3 regions of the Pseudoalteromonas sp. MMG022 genome follow, and region 2 is predicted to be linked to each of the others. Evidence: predicted binding sites of a transcription regulator. Region 2 holds the regulator's gene; each other region holds the start of a gene.
The links. The regulator sigma-54, encoded in region 2, starts transcription at its own class of promoters, with help from an activator protein. The targets are predictions, from matches to a motif close to GTTGGCACGNNNNTNGNNT.
Positions count from the first base shown of each region.

Region 1: a site for sigma-54 is predicted at 1,093-1,111, ahead of glnA (glutamate--ammonia ligase). Genes of this name have one in related genera too.
Region 3: a site for sigma-54 is predicted at 1,849-1,867, ahead of fliE (flagellar hook-basal body complex protein FliE). Genes of this name have one in related genera too.

Region 1 covers NZ_JAKFZQ010000014.1:69,103-74,129, reverse strand. The annotation lists gene glnA (glutamate--ammonia ligase) at 1-1,030, opposite strand, end outside; gene typA (translational GTPase TypA) at 1,572-3,395, shown strand; gene L1070_RS13680 (CZB domain-containing protein) at 3,451-4,299, opposite strand; gene L1070_RS13675 (ABC transporter substrate-binding protein) at 4,343-5,027, opposite strand, start outside.
Region 2 covers NZ_JAKFZQ010000004.1:102,996-108,022, reverse strand. The annotation lists gene lptA (lipopolysaccharide transport periplasmic protein LptA) at 1-373, shown strand, start outside; gene lptB (LPS export ABC transporter ATP-binding protein) at 376-1,101, shown strand; gene L1070_RS04925 (RNA polymerase factor sigma-54) at 1,160-2,677, shown strand; gene hpf (ribosome hibernation promoting factor) at 2,705-2,992, shown strand; gene ptsN (PTS IIA-like nitrogen regulatory protein PtsN) at 2,995-3,447, shown strand; gene rapZ (RNase adapter RapZ) at 3,466-4,311, shown strand; gene L1070_RS04905 (HPr family phosphocarrier protein) at 4,316-4,588, shown strand; gene mgtE (magnesium transporter) at 4,765-5,027, shown strand, end outside.
Region 3 covers NZ_JAKFZQ010000003.1:206,976-212,002, forward strand. The annotation lists gene L1070_RS04155 (ATP-binding protein) at 1-356, shown strand, start outside; gene L1070_RS04160 (sigma-54 dependent transcriptional regulator) at 353-1,747, shown strand; gene fliE (flagellar hook-basal body complex protein FliE) at 1,903-2,235, shown strand; gene fliF (flagellar basal-body MS-ring/collar protein FliF) at 2,258-3,967, shown strand; gene fliG (flagellar motor switch protein FliG) at 3,960-4,997, shown strand; gene fliH (flagellar assembly protein FliH) at 5,001-5,027, shown strand, end outside.

The sequences.
Region 1 (5,027 bases), on a different contig from region 2:
GGATTGAAGCAGAACGGTTACGAGCTGAGTAAGCAAGCATTACTGGTGCTTCGAAGCCTGGTACCAAACGCTTATAAGAGTTGGTAGATGCGTTTGCAAATGCGTTGATTGCTTTAGCGTGTTTGATGATACCACCGATGTAGTAAAGAGCATCTTCAGAAAGACCGCCGTACTTGTCGCCAGCGAAGATGTTTTTGCCATCTTTAGCAAGAGATTGGTGACAGTGCATACCAGAACCGTTATCACCTACGATTGGCTTAGGCATGAAGGTTGCTGTTTTGCCATATAGGTGAGCCATGTTATGGATAACGTACTTCATTTCCTGAATTTCGTCAGCCTTAATTACCATCGTGTTGAAGCGTGTTGCGATCTCATTTTGACCTGCTGTTGCTACTTCATGGTGGTGTGCTTCTACAACGTGACCTAGCTCTTCAAGTACTAGACATGTAGCTGAACGCCAGTCTTGTGATGAATCAACAGGAGCAACAGGGAAATAACCACCTTTTACGCCTGGACGGTGACCTGTGTTACCGCCTTCGTAGTCTTTATCAGAGTTCCAAGATGCTTCTTGTGCGTCGATTTTATACATCGAACCTGACATATCTGTTTTATATTTAACATCGTCAAATAGGAAGAATTCTGGTTCTGGACCGAACAATACGGTGTCAGCAATACCAGTTGAACGCATGTACTCTTCTGCGCGCTTAGCAACAGAGCGAGGGTCACGCTCATAGCCTTGGTGTGTGTTTGGTTCTACTACGTCACAGCGAACGATAAGTGTTGTTTCTTCTGCAAACGGGTCTAGCTTTGCTGATGCAGGATCTGGCATTAATACCATGTCAGATTCGTTGATGCCTTTCCAACCTGCGATTGAAGAACCATCAAACATTTTACCATCTTCGAAGAAGTCTTCATCGGCTTGGTGATGTGGGATAGAAACGTGTTGCTCTTTACCTTTTGTATCAGTAAAACGTAAATCTACGAATTTAACGTCATTTTCTTTGATAAAATCTAAAACCGATTGTGACATGTGTCCTCCGACTCGTTGGGTTTTTTAAGCTTGCTGCATTCTAATGCGATTGCGCTGTTTGTAAGCTTAATTTGTGCCATTTTTTCAACTTCATGATTCTTAAGTGTTTCTTGTTTTGATGCACCAGAGTGTATCGTAGTTATGCACCAAAATGATCCATAAATGCACAGGGTTGGTGCATGGTGAGTATAGTGCAACTTGACTATATTCCCAGCTTACACTTGTCCATTTGTTGAGAGTTTACGCTTGTCATCACTTTTACATCTTGATGTTTTATTGTTGCTGTTTATTAGTGTACTAAACGCCTCTTTATATGCTTCGGCTACGTTAAATTTAGGCTATGCTAAACTGAATATCGGCCATAAAGTACACAATTTATGCTTAGTGATTAAAAAATAATGCTGCATAAACTTTCATCTACCGCGTTATTAGGGGATAATACGCCACTTTAAATCCTGGCGGTCTACTTTTATGGACTGTTTTGTGCAATTTGGTGCACAGGATTAACCCACTCTTTCGAGTAATTATCTGAGTTATAGACATGAGTATTGAAAAATTACGTAATATCGCGATTATCGCCCACGTAGACCACGGTAAAACCACCCTAGTTGATAAGCTACTAGAGCAATCTGGTACACTAGAAACACGCGGCGGTAACGAAGAACGTGTAATGGATTCAAACGATATCGAGAAAGAGCGCGGTATCACTATCCTAGCTAAAAATACAGCGATTGAGTGGAATGACTACCACATTAATATCGTTGACACTCCGGGACACGCCGACTTCGGTGGTGAAGTAGAGCGCGTTCTGTCAATGGTTGACTCAGTATTACTACTGGTTGATGCACAAGAAGGCCCAATGCCACAAACGCGTTTCGTAACGCAAAAAGCATTCGCATTGGGACTAAAGCCTATCGTTGTTATCAACAAAATCGACAAGCCAGGCGCACGTCCTGATTGGGTAATGGATCAGGTTTTCGACCTGTTTGACAACCTAGGTGCAACAGATGAACAGCTAGATTTCCAAGTTATTTATGCATCAGCAATCAATGGCTGGGCAACACTTGATTTAGATACTCCGTCTGACAACATGCAACCGATGTTTGAAGCAATCGTAGAGCAGGTTGCTGCACCAGATGCAGACCCTGCTGGTGGCTTCCAGATGCAGATCTCTCAATTAGATTACAACTCATATATTGGTGTAATCGGTGTAGGTCGTATCAAACGTGGTACGGTTAAAGTAAATCAGCAAGTGACTATTGTGGGCGCAGACGGCAGCAAGCGTAATGGTAAAGTTGGCCAGGTACTAACTTACTTAGGTCTTGACCGCCATGAAGCACAAGAAGCACAAGCTGGTGACATTATTGCCATCACAGGCTTAGGTGAGCTGAAGATCTCTGACACAGTATGTGATGTGAACGCGGTTGAAGCCCTACCGGCGCTGTCTGTTGATGAACCAACAGTAACCATGACTTTCTCTGTTAATACTTCACCGTTTGCGGGTCAAGAAGGTAAATTCGTGACTTCTCGTAACATCCTTGAACGTCTACAAAACGAGCTAGTACATAACGTTGCATTACGTGTTGAAGAGACTGATAACCCTGATAGCTTCCGTGTTTCTGGTCGTGGTGAATTACACTTAGGTATTTTGATTGAAAACATGCGTCGTGAAGGCTACGAGTTAGCGGTATCACGTCCTGAAGTAATCCTACGTGAAGTAGATGGTCAGTTAGAAGAACCGTTTGAAACGGTAACGGTTGACGTTCAAGAAGAGCACCAAGGTTCTATCATGGAGCAACTTGGTCTACGTAAGGCTGAGATGACAGACATGGCGCCAGATGGTAAGGGTCGTGTACGTTTAGACTTTGTCATGCCAAGCCGTGGCTTGATCGGTTTCCAAACTGATTTCATGACCTTGACATCAGGTTCAGGCCTCATGTACCACACGTTTGATCATTACGGTCCGCACAAAGGTGGTTCAATCGGTAAACGTAAGAACGGTGTATTAATTGCCAACGCGACTGGTAAGGCTCTAACTAACGCACTATTTAACCTACAAGAACGTGGCAAATTGTTCATCGGTCACGGTGTTGAAGTTTACGAAGGGATGATCATCGGTATTCATAGCCGTGATAACGACCTAACTGTTAACGCACTTAAAGGCAAGCAGCTAACGAACGTGCGTGCATCAGGTACTGATGAAGCGCAGACACTTGTGCCACCTATCAAGATGTCACTTGAGCAAGCACTTGAGTTCATTGATGATGATGAGCTAGTTGAAGTAACACCTGAGAATATTCGTATTCGTAAGAAGTTACTAACGGAAAGCGAGCGTAAGCGCGCTAGCCGTCAAGCAAAAGATTAATTTCGATTGTTGAATAAAAAACGCCGCTACATAGCGGCGTTTTTTTATGTCTTTGTTAAAAGAGTCCATAGCTTTCTGTTTCTTCTGGCTCATACCCTTGAAGGTGCTCGGGGCGAAAAATTGAGCTGGGGTCAATGAGTACACTGTGGGTGCTGCCACGTTTAATGAGCCCTTGCATCATCTTTTTGGTTTGCGGGTCGATTTCAAAGCCGATATTGGTAATTTCACTCAAGGACTTTATTTCATCTTCTTCGCAATGAATGTTGTCTTCCACTTGGTCAACCAATAATCCGATATGTGGTTTGTGACCATCTTGTGTGGTAAATACGATAATGGGTTTGTGATCTAGGCTAATTTGCTCACGTGCGGATTCAAATAGGCGCATTAACTTGATGTATGTAGTTGCACGTTCTCTTTCTAACATTGTTATGGCCTGTTGCTTTTTATCCTGTTCACATAATGTCAGTAGCTTATCAGCCAGTGCATGTAACCTATCATGAGGTTCTTTAAAGCGACCCAATATGGCTTTTAAGTCTTCATTTTCTGTTTTAAAACTAGAAAGCCACTGTCCAAAGGTACATTGTTTGGGATCTCTTGCTTTGTCAAAGTCTTGGCCTTTAATAACACTTCGCTCGAGTGCTTGTAACCACTGTCTGTGTTCTTCTTCTCTTTCTTTTAGTAATTCAACCAGTGCGTTGTTAATATCATAAGATGAGCGTTTATTGAGAATGATGCCCAAGTCGAAAATGGGAGTGGGTGTACCCATGTAATCTTTTACCCCAAGAAAGCTGGGATTTTCATTGGGCAGAGTGGTTAAATCTCCTTCATAGCGTTCCGTGAGCAGAATATCCAGAATCTTCAGTGAAATAGTTTTTTGTCCGACTCGGAAATTGATTAAATCCATATTTTCCTCAACTTGCGCATTGGTTTTGTTTAAGGATAGAACATTATGGTGAATATGAGCGATACACAGGTAATTTCTTTTGTTGAGTTGTTAGTCCAAAAAGTGTTTTCAAATCACTATCATGCTCTAACACATTAGGTAGGTTGTTGAGTAAACATTGCTGAGAGTAGTCGGCTTTGCATTGTTTGGCAGCACGACTAAAAACTACCGCATTCAGGTAGCCCTCAAACAGAATATGGTCGATCTTCAACTCAGAGTGCGCTTTTACACGTCGGCGAAACTGTTTACATAATTTTGCCTGGCAAGTATTTGGGTCTGGCACCACTTCAGTGACCATAACGGCTTGACCAGGCTCTAGCCTCGCGAACAACTCTTTACTGGAAACAAACGAGACACTGGTGAACTCAAGGCCTAGCTTGGCATTATTGGCTAACCTGATGAAGGTGGCAAGGGGCTCGTACGTGCCAATCATAATGACCGCGGTGGCACTGGTCTCTTTTATCTGTTCATGGGCCTTTTCTACATCATTGCTGTTACGCTTGAAGCGTGAGATAACGGTGGGTTTGAGGCCTTGCCTTGCTAGTGCTTGTGTTAGGCTTTTTTCAACGGTGATCCCAAACTCATCAGCTTGGATGAGCAAAGCGATATTTTGATGCTCTTTTTCGGCTATTAGAAATTTGATGTGCTCATTGGCTTCATCACGATAACTGGCTCTTAGATTAAAGACA
Region 2 (5,027 bases):
TGTCGAAATCATTCATGGCAACCGTAAAATCAATGCCGACAGATTAGAAGTTCATCGCCGAGAAGAATTAGGCGATAATAAACAACTCCTCGTAGCAACGGGCAACCCTGCTCGCTTTATTGAAAAGCAGCTAGATGGAACTGAACTTACCGCCAGCGCGCTGGAAATCCGTTATGATGTTGCTAATCGTACTTTGGTCATCAAAGGCAATGCCTCTATCAACCAGTCTGGACAGATTATTCAAGCTCAGTCAATCACCTACGACATGGACAAACAACTGATCAGTGCTGAGCGAGGTGAACAGGATAACGCTCGAGTACACACCATTCTTGTACCTGAGAAGAAATCAAAAAAACCAGACCAAGGTAAGTAATTATGAGCGTATTGACCGCAACGGCTCTGGCAAAGAGCTACAAGGGCAGACAAGTTGTCAAAAACGTTAGCCTAAGCGTAGAAGCGGGTAGCATAGTCGGTTTACTCGGTCCAAATGGTGCTGGAAAAACAACGAGCTTTTACATGATTGTTGGCCTTGTTCCAAGTGACCATGGCACGGTTTGTATTAACGATCATGATATTACGCTATTGCCTATGCATAACCGAGCCCGCCTTGGTATAGGTTATTTACCGCAGGAATCATCTATTTTTAGAAAGCTAACAGTGTACCAAAACTTGATGGCAATTCTAGAAACGAGGAACTCACTAAACAAAGAAGCCCGAGAGCAGGTTTTAAACGAGTTATTGGATGAGTTCAACATCCAGCATATTCGTGACAGTTTAGGTATGGCTTTATCTGGAGGTGAGCGCCGTCGTGTTGAAATTGCTCGCGCTTTAGCCGCAAATCCAAAATTTATCCTCCTAGATGAGCCTTTTGCTGGTGTTGATCCCATTTCAGTGTTAGATATAAAGAAAATAATCGAACATTTAAAAAATAGAGGTATCGGTGTACTTATTACCGATCACAATGTTCGAGAAACCCTTGATGTATGTGAAAAAGCCTACATAGTATCACATGGTGAACTGATCGCATCTGGGACGCCTGAACATGTTTTGGCGGATCAAACAGTAAGAGATGTCTACCTTGGTGAACAATTCAGGCTATAGTTAATATACGCTTGGTCACAACAATAAAATAGAGAATAAGAAGGATTGTTAAAGGTACATGAGGCAATCGTTACAGCTGCGCATGGGGCAGCAACTTACCATGACACCGCAATTACAGCAGGCCATTCGTTTGCTGCAATTGAGTACGCTGGATCTACAACAAGAAATTCAAGAAGCGCTGGATAGCAACCCCCTTCTTGAAATAGAAGAGTCTGATTCCGATTCTGAGCTTGATAGTGATGCTCAAGAAAAAAATGGTAAAGATAATAGCCAGGACGATGCAAGCCAAGATCAGGACACCTATGAAGCAGAGGCCGTTAGCGACTATGAAATGGACTCTGATGCGGCGCTGAGCAAAGATACCGTCAGCGATGAATTGGCCATGGATGTTACTTGGGATGAGTACATGAGTGCCGCCCCTGCAGCCAGCAGCGGCCCTATGCCTGAAGACGAAACCGTTTATCAAGGCGAAACCACTGAAACCCTTCATGAATACTTAATGTGGCAACTTGAGCTCACTCCTTTTAGTCCAACGGATCATGGCATCGCTGTCGCAATCGTAGAGGCAATTGATGATAACGGTACTCTGACACTGAGCACCGAAGATATTCTAGAGAGCCTTAATGACGGCAATACTGAAGAGCTTATTGAACTTGATGAAGTAGAAGCAGTACTAAAGCGTATTCAATTGTTCGACCCAGTCGGTATTGGTGCACGCAGTTTGCAAGAGTGTCTCTGCATTCAGTTAAACCAATTTGACCCAAAAACAACACCTTGGCTCCAAGAAACCAAAATGATACTCAACGAGCACATTGATCTTTTAGCGAGCCGAGATTATCGCACCTTGATGAAAAAGACCAAGCTCAAGGAAACTGAGCTCAAAGAAATTATGACGTTGATTCATTCGCTCAATCCAAAACCCGCAGCGAGTATTATTCGGGAAGAGTCAGAATATGTAATCCCAGATGTATCAGTTAAAAAAGTCAAAGGTCGCTGGGTTGTTGAGTTAAATCCCGATTGTATGCCAAAAATCAGAGTGAATGATCACTACGCGGCAATGTCACGCTCAGTGAAATCCAGCACAGACAGTCAGTTTATACGCTCACATCTTCAAGAAGCTAAATGGTTCATTAAAAGCTTAGAAAGCAGAAATGAAACTTTAATGAAAGTTACTAATTGCATTGTGCAACAACAACAGGCATTCTTTGAACATGGCCCTGAAGCAATGCGGCCTATGGTGTTAAATGATGTAGCTGAAATGGTAGAGATGCACGAGTCAACCATCTCTCGAGTTACGACTCAAAAGTATATGCATACACCTAGGGGCATTTTTGAGTTGAAATACTTCTTCTCAAGCCATGTGAGTACAGAAAACGGAGGAGAGTGTTCATCCACTGCGATTCGAGCACTTATCAAAAAGCTAGTAGCTGCAGAAAATACCGCGAAACCATTAAGCGATAGTAAAATAGCAGATATCCTAGCAGAGCAAGGAATAAAGGTGGCCCGACGCACCATAGCCAAATATCGGGAGTCGTTAGCCATTCCACCGTCCAATCAGCGTAAGAGCTTGATTTAGACGTAATACCAAAGAAGGAAAATGCTTATGCAACTAAATTTAACTGGTCGTCATGTAGAAATCACTGATTCATTAAGAGACTATGTAACCAACAAGTTTGCGAAGCTGGAAAGGCATTTTGATCACATCAACAATGTACATGTGATCTTAGATGTTGAAAAGCTGGTCCAAAAGGCCGAAGCCACTTTACACGTCAATGGTGGAGAGTTATTTGCATCAACGGAACATCAAGATATGTATGCTGCGATCGATGGCCTTATCGATAAGTTAGATCGCCAAGTAATTAAACACAAAGAGAAGCTTACTCGACACTAATCATGAAATTAAGCTCACTTATCAATAAGGACTGCAGTAAAGCTGCGGTCCTTTTTAATAGCAAAAAACGGGTTCTCGAATACATCAGTGAGTTAGCGCATGAACAACTCCCAGAGCTAAGCCAACATGACATACTAAATGCATTGATGAGCCGAGAAAAATTGGGGAGTACTGGTATTGGTAAGGGCATCGCAATCCCTCATGGCCGAATCGAGGGTATCGACGAAGTTACCGCTATGTTACTCGTAAATCAGCAAGGAATCCCTTTCGATGCCATTGATAACCGTCCCGTCGATATATTTCTCGCACTGATAGTCCCAGATGGTGATAATCAACAGCACTTGAAAACCCTTGCAGCCATTGCCGAAAAGCTAAATAATAAAGAATTCTGTAAACAACTGCGCAATGCTGGCAATGATGAGGAACTTTATGCCATTATTGCTTCAGCAGACTAGGTTACCAAAGGGAGCATAATGGAACTAATCATCATTAGCGGTCGTTCCGGTTCTGGAAAATCCGTTGCCTTACGTGTACTCGAAGATTTGGGGTATTACTGTGTTGATAACATTCCTGTTAATCTACTGCCCTCACTAGTGCGCAGCGTATCTGACAATTACGATAAAATAGCCGTCAGTATTGATGTACGCAACCTGCCAAAAGAGCAACAAGACTTTAATGATATACTTGAGTACTTACCGGGTTTTGCAAACCCAATGTTGTTTTACCTTGATAGTGACGACAATACACTCATCAGACGCTTTTCCGAAACTCGCCGCCTGCATCCGCTATCAATACATGATCTGCCCTTAGATTTAGCAATAAAAGCAGAAAAAAAACTACTTGATGTACTCACCACTCGTGCAGATGTCCTGATAGACACCACAGATTTGAGTGTTCACCAACTCGCAGAAACCATTCGAGAGCGAATTTTAGGTAAGAAAGATAAACAACTTATCGTTACATTTCAATCATTTGGGTTTAAGCATGGCATACCTAAAGAGGCTGACTTTGTTTTTGACGCACGCTTTTTGCCAAACCCTCATTGGGAACCCGAGCTCAAGCCATTGACCGGTTTAGATCAACCCGTAAAAGACTACTTGGCAAGTCACAGCATTGTGCAAAAATTTACATGGCAAATTCAAACTTTCGTGCAAACTTGGCTACCCCACCTTGAGCGCAACAACCGTAGTTATTTAACCATCGCTATCGGTTGTACAGGTGGACAACATCGCTCTGTCTATCTAGCACAAACCATTGGTGAGAGCTTTGCACGTACGCACCCAAACATTAAAATCCGCCATAGAGAACAAGATACCTGATATTATGCGTTGTGAAGATACTTTCTTAATTCAGAATAAATGTGGATTACATGCCAGAGCCGCGTCAGTACTCGCACAGTTAGCAGTGAAGTTCGATGCACAAATTACTCTATACCAAGATGATAAATCTGCCGATGGCAACAGTGTGCTTGCATTGCTACTACTAGAAAGTAGCCAAGGCAAAGAGGTTAAAGTCGTTTGTGACGGACCAGATGCGCAGGGAGCACTTCAAGCGATTGGTGAGCTAATTGCCCAAAAGTTTCATGAGCAAGAATAAGTTAGCAGGCTTATACTCTATATAAAAACCACTTAGATACTTGGTAAGCAGGCAGAATTTACGTTAAACTCTTAGGCAATGAGTTGTGCCTGACTTTCTCTGTCATACCTTAGCTGGCTCTTCAGCTTCTCCTTAAGGCACTGCGTTAAAATAACAACAGTATTTGAAGGAAGCCTATGCCTGAAGCCCTTGAACAAGACTATACACTGCAACAACTGCAACAAGTAACGCAGGCTTTAAATAGTGGACAGTTTGTTCAAGTCAGACGCATTTTGGCTGAAACTGCACCGTGTGATACTGCACTACTGCTAGAGTCCTCTCCACACAAGGTTCGTCGCCAACTTTGGCAACTGGTCGACCCAGATATTCAAGGTGATGTACTAGAAGAGCTATCGGAAGATGTTCGTCTTAGTATCATCGTCCAGATGGAACCTGAGCT
Region 3 (5,027 bases), on a different contig from region 2:
CAGTGATAGGCAACAAAACTGCCCTTGCCAGTGCTGTGCAAAACTTAATACATAATAGTATTCAAATTATTGGCACGGGCGCAGAGGTTAAAGTTAATGTGCAAAGAGAGCACGATAAAGTCAGAATTTCGGTCATTGATAATGGTCCAGGTGTTGATCCACAAGTGGCAGATAAAGTCTTCGAACCATTTTTTACGACCAAAAGTCAGGGCACAGGTCTTGGTTTAGCAGTAGTCAGCTCAGTCGCACACTCCCACAAAGGGCAGGTAGAAGTTAAAAATATGGAAAGCGGTGGTGCGTGTTTTAGTTTGCTGCTCCCCATTTCATTTGATACCGAACAATTGGAGGTTGTATGAGTCATTCAATTTTAGTAGTGGAAGACGATGCAGGTCTACGCGAAGCACTGATCGATACCTTACAGTTATCAGGCTTCAGTTGTATTGAAGCGTCCAGTGCTGAGCAGGCAGTAGTGCTTTTGAAGCAACAATCTTTCTCATTGGTAGTAAGCGACGTGCAGATGGGAGCAATGAGTGGCATTGATTTACTTAAAACTATCAAGTTGAATTATCCAGACTTGCCGGTATTAATGATGACTGCCTATGCGACCATCGATGATGCTGTAGAAGCAATGAGATTGGGTGCCATTGACTACATGGCAAAACCCTTTGCGCCAGAAGTATTGCTCAATATGGTAAGCCGATATATGCCGCCAAAGGACAAAGAAACGGATGGTCCTGTTGTAAAGGATCCTAAAAGCATTCAGTTATTGGAGCTTGCAAACAAGGTAGCTAAATCCGATGCTAGCGTTATGGTATTAGGCCCAAGTGGCTCAGGTAAAGAAGTACTAGCTCGCTACATTCATGATAAATCTGAGCGAGCGCATGAAACATTTGTGGCTATAAATTGCGCGGCGATCCCTGAGAATATGCTCGAAGCGACGCTGTTTGGATATGAAAAAGGTGCTTTTACAGGTGCGATCCAAGCTTGTCCTGGAAAGTTTGAACAGGCCCAAAAAGGTACAATTTTGCTTGATGAGATCACTGAAATGGATCTTGGGTTACAAGCTAAGCTACTGCGTGTGTTGCAAGAGCGTGAAGTTGAGCGCTTAGGTGGACGCAAGACTATTGAGCTTGATGTCAGAGTCCTTGCAACCAGCAATAGAGATCTGAAAGAAGCTGTAGCTGCGGGCAAGTTTAGAGAAGATTTGTACTACCGTCTCAATGTGTTCCCTCTTATGTGGTTGCCTCTGTGTGAACGCCCTGGTGATATTGTGGTTTTAGCGGAGCACCTCATTACCAGGCATTGTATGAAAGCCAGTAAACCTGTGCCGAGCCTGACGAGTGAGGCAAAAGAGAAGCTGCTGTCGCATAGTTGGCCAGGTAATGTACGTGAACTGGATAACGTGGTGCAGCGCGCATTGATTTTACAGCAAGGTGAGACAGTGACCGCGGATGATATTTTCATAGAAAGCTATCAGCCTGTAATGGCCACAGCATCACCTATGCTGAATTTAGCAACTACGAATCAAGACGGTGAGGTCTCTGAGCAAGCACCAGCTATGGATAATAGTGATGCTACGAGCTACAAGTCTGAATTGCAGGACAAAGAACACCAAATTATTTTGGACACTCTGTCTCGTTACCAAGGTAAGCGCAAGGATGTGGCTGAAGTGCTGGGTATGAGCCCAAGAACTTTACGTTACAAGCTTGCAAAAATGCGAGATATGGGGATATCCGTACCTGCATAAGTCCAGCCTTTAAAGCAAAGCCAGTAGTCACTGGTTTTGCTTTGTCAAAAACATGACAGCCGCAAAAAACACATTAAGATTATGATTTTAATGTGTTTTTTGTTGGCATGCTTTGTGCTTAATACCTAATATCTTTAATAAAAAGGGTGAGCACTATGAACATTCAACCCAATGCCTTATATCAGGAAATGCAGTCTCTAGCTTTAGAGGCTACACGTAATAAACCACAAGAGAGTTTGCCCGTACAATCTTCTGCGACGTCATCGGCGCAGTTTGGTGAGTTACTATCGGATGCGATTAACACTGTTAATGGTTTGCAAAAAGAGGCAAAATCCAAAGTAACAGCGTTAGAAATGGGTGATCGCAGTGTCTCTTTAGCCGAAGTTATGATTGCATCGCAAAAATCATCTGTGGCGTTTGAGGCTACCGTGCAAGTTCGTAATAAGCTTGTTGAGTCTTATAAAGAAATTATGAGCATGCCTGTTTAAACCTAGGTAGTGGAGAGTAACTGTGGCAACGAATCAATCAACAGAACTAGCTTTATCAGACGGCGCGACTGGCACCGAAGCTGAAGAGCAGCAAGAGCAAAAGTCAGGCTATCTGAGTGCGCTAAGTGGCGTTGATATGCTGCGCCAAGTTACTTTAGTAATAGCGCTGGCAATATGCTTGGCAATTGCAGTATTCATCATCATTTGGGCCCGCCAGCCAGATATGCGACCATTGGGTCAGTACCCAACAGAAGAGTTGGTACAGACGCTTGATTTTCTAGATGCTCAGAAAATTGACTATGAGCTTGACGGCAACACCATCATGGTTGCAGAAGGTGACTATCAGAATATCAAGTTACAGATGGCACGCGATGGCTTTTCACAAAGTCCCAGCTCTGGCACTGACATACTTATGCAGGACATGGGTTTTGGCGTCAGTCAGAGACTTGAACGTGAACGGCTAAAGCATAGCCGTGAGCAACAGTTAGCACGCACCATTGAAGAACTGCAAGACGTGAGCCGTGCGAAAGTATTACTCGCAATTCCTAAAGAAAATGTATTTGCTCGACGTGAGAAAAAGCCTTCAGCAACGGTGGTTGTCACTTTAAAACGTGGTAGAACACTAGACGGTGAAGAAGTTGATTCTATTGTAGATATCATAGCATCTGCAGTACAAGGTCTTGAGCCTGCGCGTGTAACCGTGACAGATCAAAATGGTCGTCTATTAAACTCTGGCTCACAGGATTCACTGGCCGCTCGCTCTCGAAAAGAGTATGAGATAGAGCGTAAAAGAGAGCAGGAATACTTAGAGAAAATTGACAGTATTATGATCCCTGTTGTTGGCCTAGGTAAGTATACCGCGCAAGTTGACTTAACCATGGACTTTAGTGCGGTTGAGGAAACACAGAAGCGATTTAACCCAGATTTACCTGCAGTGCGCAGTGAAACAACATTTGAAGAAAATAATATCGGTGGCATTACTGCCGGGATTCCAGGTGCGTTGACCAATCAGCCACCACTTGATTCAAATATTCCAGAAGTAGCGGGTAATGGCAGCGCTGCGAATGGTACCAACCCAAGCAGAATGCAAAAAGAAGCAACGCGAAACTACGAATTAGACACTACAATTAGCCATAAGCGTCAGCAAACTGGTGTGATCCGTCGTATCAGTGTTTCGGTAGCCGTAGATTATCTACCAAAGCCAGATGCAGAGGGCAACGTAACACTGCAACCACGCACGCAAGAAGAGTTAACAAACATTCGCCGTTTATTACAAGGTGGTGTTGGATTTGATATGCAACGTGGCGATGCCTTAGAGGTTGTTACTGTTCCATTCGTACGTGAAGATTTAAGTGAAGTTGCTGAAGTACCACTTTGGGAACAAGAGTGGTTTATGAAGATGGCTCGCTTAGCATTGGGTGCTTTGGTCATTATTGTACTTATTTTAGCAGTTGTCAGACCGATGCTTAAACGCTTGATTTACCCAGATGACACGCTAGAAGAATTTGATGAAGATTCACTTACATCGGGCGTAGACTTAGGAGACAGCACATTAGATATGTTAAATCATGAGTTTGATTCATCAGCTGTTGGCTTCTCTTCGGATGGTACTTTACAATTGCCAGACTTACATGGTGATGAGGACCTACTAAAAGCCGTACGTGCCTTAGTTGCCAATGAACCAGAATTATCCTCTCAAGTAGTGAAAGCGTGGTTAACAGAAGATGACTGATGAACAAAAACAACTACCCGCTGCGTATGATGTAAATAAACTTGATGGCGTCGACAAAGCCGCCATCTTGTTACTAAGTTTATCTGAAGAAGATGCTGCGCAAATCTTAAAACATCTTGAACCAAAGCAGGTACAGCGCGTTGGTATGGCGATGGCAGCATTAGATGATTTATCACAAGCCAAGATAAGCGCAGTACACAATCTATTTATAGAGCAAATCCAGAGCTTCAGTACAATAGGTTTTCAATCAGAAGACTTTATTAAAAAGGCACTCACCGCAGCGCTTGGTGAAGACAAAGCTGCCAGCCTTATTGATCAGATTGTCATGGGGTCGGGCGCGAAGGGCTTGGATTCACTTAAGTGGATGGACTCAAAACAGGTTGCCAACATTATTCGTAACGAGCACCCTCAGATCCAGACGATTGTGTTGTCTTATTTAGAACCAGAACAGTCGGCGGAGATATTGTCTCAATTCCCAGAAAAAGTGCGTTTAGATTTGACCATGCGTATTGCAAACTTAGAAGAAGTTCAGCCAGCAGCGCTGCAAGAGCTTAATGAAATCATGGAGAAACAGTTTGCAGGCCAAGCGGGTGCACAAGCTGCCAAGATGGGTGGCTTGAAAGCAGCAGCAGACATTATGAACTACTTAGATACGAATATTGAAGGTCAACTTATGGACTCTATTCGTGAACATGATGAAGAGATGTCTCAACAAATTCAAGACCTCATGTTTGTATTTGAAAACTTATTGGATGTTGATGATAGGGGTATTCAAACTATCTTGCGTGAAGTTCAACAAGATGTACTGATGAAGGCAATAAAAGGTACAGATGATGCTCTGAAAGAGAAAATCCTCAGCAACATGTCAAAACGTGCTGCGGAAATGCTGGCAGATGATCTAGAAGCCATGCCACCTGTTCGGATCAGTGAAGTTGAAGCGGCTCAAAAAGAAATTCTATCAACGGCTCGTCGTCTTGCTGATTCCGGTGAAATCATGCTCGGTGGTGGCGGTGGTGAGGAGTTCTTATAATTTATGAGTAACACCAAGTTTTATAAGGGT